2 regions of the Kocuria cellulosilytica genome follow, and region 1 is predicted to be linked to the other one. Evidence: riboswitches for the same ligand, from Rfam matches in the RefSeq annotation. Region 1 holds a riboswitch; the other holds the start of a gene.

Region 1 (3,173 bases):
GGCCCACCACCAGCTTCTCGTAGGCGTCCAGCAGCACGTCCCGGTCGGGCAGCGGGTACTCGTGGCCGGGGCCGGTGCCCTGCTCCTCGGGGGCGAGCAGCCGCCCGCTCGGATCGACCATGCGGATCTCGCCGCGGGCCGGGAGCATGTACTGCTCCGGCGTGATGCCGAAGGTCTGGGAGGCCCGGAGGATCGGGTCCTCGGGGGTCTCGACGGTCTGGCTCATGGTGTCCCCTCGGTCGGTCCCCGGTCCGCGCACGGGCCCGGGGAGGCAGGAAGGCTGGTGCAACTCTGTCTCCCCAGTATGCGAACTGGACATGCTTCGTATCCAGAGAGGCCGGAAAGTGCAGAAGACTGAGACAGACAGCGCAGACAGTGTGGACGAAATGTTCTAGTGTGGCGTGGAGCACACGCATTCGTCCGGCGCGCTGACGGACCCCGCGACCCACCCACCCCGAAGGAGCCCGCCGTGCCCTCGACCCCCGTGTCCCTGGACGAGACCGACCGGAAGATCCTCGCGGAGCTGTCCCGGGACGCGAGGCAGTCGGTCACCGCGATCGCCGCGGCCGTGCACGTCTCCCGCGCCCACGCCTACGCCCGGATCAACCGGCTGCGGGACGAGGGCGTGATCCTGAGCTTCAGCACCGTGATCGACCCGGTGCGGGCGGGGCTGCAGGCCTCCGCCTATGTGACGCTCAAGCTCCAGCAGAACACCTGGCGGGAGCTGTGCGCCCAGCTGCGGGCGATCCCCGCCGTGCACCACATCGCCCTGGTGGGCGGGAACTTCGACGTCATGCTCCTCGTGCGGGCCGTGGACACCGTGCACCTGCGGCAGGTGATCTTCGAGCACATCCAGCAGCTGCCCGGGGTGGTGGACACCCAGACGTTCCTGATCTTCGAGGACATCGACACCCGGGCCTGAGCCGCGGGCCCGGCGCGCACCGCCGGCGTCATGTTCCGTCACGGTCGTCATCTTCGGTCGCGGAGGGACAGTCACTACCTCTGCGCATAGTGTTGTTCCAGCTTCACGAGACGTGACCGCGAAGCTCCGACTGGGTCACGCACCAACCCCATGCTCATTGGGTGGTTCGGATGAAGAAGCGGCCTGCATCCTCCGTGCCCCCACCGGGGACCGCGGCCGTCCGGTGCGGGTAAGAGCAAGGCACAGGAGCAGCGCCATGTCCATCCCCGTGACCGACCACGACCTCGCGACCCGGCAGATCCACGCGGGCACCCACGGCGAGGTCGCCCAGCGCACCCTGACGGTGCCGATCTACCAGACCGCGGCGTTCGAGTTCCCCGACTACGAGGCGGCCCGGCAGATGTTCGCCCAGACCCGGCCGGGCTTCACCTACACGCGCACCGGCAATCCCACGGTGGCGGTGCTCGAGCAGCGGATCAGCGACCTCGAGGGCGGCGCGGGCGCGGTGGCCACCGGCTCCGGGCAGTCCGCGGTGGCCGTCGCGCTGCTCGCGCTGCTCGGGCAGGGCGCCGGCAAGCACCTCGTGGCCTCGGAGAAGCTCTACGGCGGGACCGTGGACCTGCTCACCGACACCTTCGCGGACTGCGGCATCGAGGTCTCCTTCGTGGACCCCACCGCCCCGGGGGCGTGGGCCGCGGCCGTGCGCCCCGACACCCGGGCGTTCCTGCTGGAGTCCATCGGCAATCCGCTGGCCACCCTCCCGGACCTGCCCGGCATCGCCGACGTCGCCCGGGCCGCCGGGGTGCCCGTCGTCGTCGACAACACCCTCGCGTCCCCGGCCCTGTACCGGCCGCTCGAGAAGGGCGCCGACATCGTGGTGCACTCGGCCACCAAGTTCCTGGGCGGGCACGGCAACGCGCTGGCCGGGGCGGTCGTGGACGGCGGGACCTTCGACTGGTCCGCGCGGCCGGAGAAGTGGCCGCAGTTCACGCAGGCCCGCGCCCGCTGGGGCGGGCTCAGCCTCGTCGAGAAGTGCGCCGGGGCCGCCCCCTACCTGCACCTGGTCCGCGCCAAGTACGTGCACGACCTCGGCACCACGCTCTCCCCGTTCAACGCCGGGCAGATCCTGCAGGGCACCGAGACCCTCGACCTGCGCGTGGCCCGCCACACGGCCTCGGCCCTGGCGGTGGCCGAGTTCCTGGCCGGGCACCCCGCCGTCGCCCGCGTCCACCACCCCGGCGTGCCCGGGGACCCCGGCGCCGGGATCGCGGCCCGGGACTTCCCGCGCGGGACCGGCTCCGTGTTCTCCTTCGACCTCGCCGCCCCGGACGCCGCCGTGGGCCCCTTCATCGACGCGCTGCGGCTGTTCAAGCTGGTCGCCAACGTGGGGGACACCCGCAGCCTCGTGGCCCACCCCGCGGCCATGACGCACTGCCGCCTGACCCCCGAGCAGCGCCGGGCCGGGGGGATCGCCGGGACCACGATCCGGCTGTCGGTCGGCCTCGAGTCCCCGCAGGACCTCGTCGCCGACCTCGACCAGGCCCTCGACACCGTCGTCAGCACCGTCCAGACCACCCGGAAGTGAGCCCTGCCATGACGCCCCCCACCGACGCCCGCACCCGCCACCGGGGCTTCACGACCACCGCCGTCCACGCCGGGCAGGAGCCGGACCCCCTGACCGGGGCGGTCATCCCGCCGATCTACCAGACCTCCACGTTCGCCCAGGACGGGATCAACGTGCTGCGCGCCGGCCACGAGTACAGCCGCGGCTCCAACCCCACCCGCAGCGGCTTCGAGGAGCAGCTCGCGGCCCTGGAGCGGGGGGAGCGCGGCTTCGCGTTCGCCTCGGGGATCGCCGCCGAGGACGCCCTGCTGCGCGCGGTGCTGCGCCCCGGCGACCACATCGTGCTCGGCGCCGACGGCTACGGCGGCACCAACCGGCTGATCACCAGGGTCCTCGCCCCGTGGGACATCGCCTCCACGCCCGTGGACAGCACCGACCTCGATGCCGTCCGCGCGGCCGTGCGGCCCGGCAGCACCCGGGTGCTGTGGCTCGAGACGCCGTCCAACCCGCTGCTCGGCATCGCCGACGTCGCGGCCTGGGCGCGGCTGGCCGAGGAGGCCGGGGCGCTGCTCGTCGTCGACAACACCTTCGCGTCCCCGTACCTGCAGAACCCCCTCGAGCTCGGCGCGCACGCGGTGGTGCACTCGACCACCAAGTACATCGGCGGGCACTCCGACGTGCTCGGCG
Region 2 (3,173 bases), on a different contig from region 1:
GGCCTCCGGGACCGTTGCGCGTCTCAGGCCAGGACCTGCCGCCTCGCCGAGATGACCCCGGTGTTGAAGCCGGCCAGGTGGAGCCCGCCGTGGAAGCGGGCGTGCTCGATCTTCACGCAGCGGTCCATGACCACCGTGAGCCCGCCCTCCTCGGCGATCCGCGCGGCCTCCTCGTGCCAGGAGCCCAGCTGCAGCCACAGCGTCCTGGCCCCGACGGCCACCGCGTCGCGGGCCACGTCCGGGAGGTCGTCGTGGCGCCGGAACGCGTCCACCACGTCGGGGACCTCCGGCAGGTCCGCCAGCGACGGGTAGACCGGCCGGCCCATGATCTCCCGCAGCACCGGGTTGACGAAGTACACCCGGTACGGCGAGGAGGACAGCAGGTAGGTCGAGACGAAGTAGGAGGCGCGGGAGGGCTTGTCGGAGGCGCCCACGATGGCGATCGACTCGGTGCCGTGCAGGATGTTCAGCCGCTCGGGCGCGCTCGGCCCCGTCCAGGTGCGGGTCTCGGCGGTCATCGGAGCACTCCTTCGGCGGTCGGGGCGGACTCCCGGGCGAGCCCGGTCGCCGCGGAGAGGGCCTGGTCCAGGTCCCAGAGGATGTCCTCGACGTCCTCGAGGCCCACCGACAGGCGGATGAGGTCCTCCCGCACCCCGGCCCGCAGCAGCTGCTCGGCGCTCAGCTGCTGGTGGGTGGTCGAGGCCGGGTGCAGGACGAGGGTGCGGGCGTCGCCGATGTTGGCGAGGTGGCTGGCCAGCTGCAGGTTCTCGATGAAGCGGGCGCCGACCTCCCGTCCGCCGAGCCGGTCCGTGGGGGAGACCCCGAACGCGAACACGGCGCCCGGGCCGAGGGGCAGGTACTTCTGCGCCCGGTCGTGGTGCGGATGGCTCGGCAGCCCCGCCCAGTTGACGTAGGAGACGCGCGGGTCCTCCTCCAGCCAGCGTGCGACGACGTGCGCGTTGGCCAGGTGCGCGTCCATGCGCTGCGGCAGCGTCTCGACGCCCTGGAGCAGGTTCCACGCGGACTGGGGCGCCAGAGCGGGGCCGATGTCCCGCAGCTGCTCGGTGCGCAGCCTGGTCAGGAACCCGTACTCCCCGAAGTTCCCCCACCAGGTGACGTCGTTGTACGTCGGCACCGGCTCGGTCATGGACGGGAAGTTGCCGTTCGCCCAGTCGAAGCGGCCGGACTCGACGACGACGCCGCCCAGCGTGGTGCCGTGGCCGCCCAGGAACTTGGTCGCCGAGTGGATGACGATGTCCGCCCCGTGCTCGAACGGGCGGATCAGGTAGGGCGGGGTCATCGTCGAGTCGACGACGAGCGGGACGCCGGCCTCGTGCGCGACCGCGGCGAGGCCCTCCAGGTCGGCGATCTCCCCGGACGGGTTGGCCACGACCTCCGTGTAGACGGCCTTCGTCCCCGGGCGCACGGCGGCCCGGTAGTCGGCGGGGTCCGTGCCCGGGACGAACGTGGTCTCGATGCCGAAGCGGCGCAGGGTGACGTCCAGCTGGGTGACCGTCCCCCCGTAGAGCTGGGCGGAGGCCACGATGTGGTCCCCGGCCCGGGCGAGCGCGGCGAACACGAGGAACTCGGCGGACATCCCGGAGGCGGTGGCCACGGCGCCGATGCCGCCCTCGAGGGAGGCGATGCGCTCCTCGAAGGCCGCGACGGTCGGGTTGCCGATGCGGGAGTAGATGTTGCCGTACTTCTGCAGGGCGAACAGGTTGGCGGCGTCGTCGGCGTCCTTGAAGACGAACGAGCTGGTCTGGTAGATCGGGACCGCGCGGGCGCCGTGCTCGGCGTCGGGGGTGCCCCCGGCGTGCAGGGCCCGGGTGCGGAACCCGAACTGGTGGTCGGCCATGGGGAGAACTCCTCGTGCAAGTGGTGCCGCTGGACGGTCCCGGGCGGAGACGGACCCGGGCGAGCGGGCCGGGGGTGCGCTGCTCCATCGGTTCTGGCGGTAGCACCGTGCGGTCTGCGACGTCGACCACGGTTGCTGCGGCGTCGTCGATCCAGGTCTCTCGGCCGCTCGGGATGGCTGCGTCCCATTGTGCTGCCCCGGGCCGCCCCGCGCCAACCGGGCGCACGCTCCGCCGCCGCGGCGTCCGGCCGGCCCCGCGGCGGCGGCCGGCCGGACGTGCACGAGGACCGGTCAGATCACCAGGCCCAGCGCGAACGGGCCGATCAGTACCGTGAAGAGGGTGATCAGGATGACGCCCACGATGTTGAGCACGATGCCGCCGCGGACCATCTCGGTGATCTTGACCTGGCCCGTGGCGTAGACGATGGCGTTGGGCGGGGTGCCCACCGGGAGCATGAACGCACACGTCGCGGCCAGCGCGGCCGGGATCAGCAGGGTCATGGGGTCCACCCCGATGCCCACGGCGACCCCGCCCAGGATCGGGATGAAGGTGGCCGCGGTGGCGGTGTTGGACGTGATCTCGGTCAGCAGCAGCACGATCGTGACCACCGCCGCCAGCAGCAGCACGATCGGCAGCGCGCCCAGCCCGGTGACCTGCGCGCCGAACCAGGCGTCCAGTCCGGTGCCGGCCACGGCCGCGGCCAGCGACAGACCGCCGCCGAAGAGCAGCAGCACGCCCCAGGGCAGGCCTTCCTCGGCGTCCTTCCACTCCAGGGTCATGTTGCCCTGCCGGTCGCCGGGCAGCAGGAAGAGCACCACACCGGCGCCGATGGCCACCACCGTGTCGTCGAACAGGCCCAGCCAGGGCAGCTGCTCGCCGATGTCGCCGATCCCGGAGAGCAGCCCCGGGACGATCCAGAGAAACGCCGCGGCCACGAACACGCCCAGCACGATCTTCTCGCCCTGGCTCATCGGGCCCAGGGCGGCGATCTCCTCGTTGATCAGCTCCTTGCCCCCGGGGACCTCCTCGAGGTGGAAGCGGAACAGGACCCGGGTGAGGAGCAGCCAGGCCAGCCCGATGAACACCACCACGATCGGCACCCCGAGCATCATCCACTGGGCGAAGCCCACCGTCTGGCCCAGCTCCTCGCTGATGTAGCCGGCGACGATCGCGTTGGGCGGGGAGCCCAGCAGCGTGCCCAGGCCGCCGATGGTGGCCGCCCAGGCGATCGACAGGACGAGGGCCACCCCGAAGATCCGCACGTCGCGGTCGTCGATCACGTCGCTGATGGCCCTGCCCGAGCGGATCTGCTCG

What was found. A riboswitch is a leader RNA that binds a small molecule or an ion and turns the genes downstream of it on or off. The one in region 1 is predicted to bind S-adenosylmethionine.
Region 2: linked by a shared signal. The riboswitch ahead of RCG67_RS05080 (O-acetylhomoserine aminocarboxypropyltransferase/cysteine synthase family protein) and the one ahead of RCG67_RS16095 (O-acetylhomoserine aminocarboxypropyltransferase/cysteine synthase family protein) in region 1 are both predicted to bind S-adenosylmethionine.

What each region holds. Positions count from the first base shown of each region.
Region 1 is NZ_JAVFWZ010000014.1:36,074-39,246, forward strand. Features, by position in the region: gene RCG67_RS16085 (thiamine pyrophosphate-dependent dehydrogenase E1 component subunit alpha) at 1-226, opposite strand, end outside; gene RCG67_RS16090 (Lrp/AsnC family transcriptional regulator) at 470-922, shown strand; SAM riboswitch class IV at 1,024-1,164, shown strand; gene RCG67_RS16095 (O-acetylhomoserine aminocarboxypropyltransferase/cysteine synthase family protein) at 1,179-2,507, shown strand; gene RCG67_RS16100 (cystathionine gamma-synthase) at 2,516-3,173, shown strand, end outside.
Region 2 is NZ_JAVFWZ010000002.1:537,527-540,699, reverse strand. Features, by position in the region: gene RCG67_RS05085 (CoA-binding protein) at 24-518, opposite strand; gene RCG67_RS05080 (O-acetylhomoserine aminocarboxypropyltransferase/cysteine synthase family protein) at 515-1,858, opposite strand; SAM riboswitch class I at 1,940-2,038, opposite strand; gene RCG67_RS05075 (SLC13 family permease) at 2,150-3,173, opposite strand, start outside.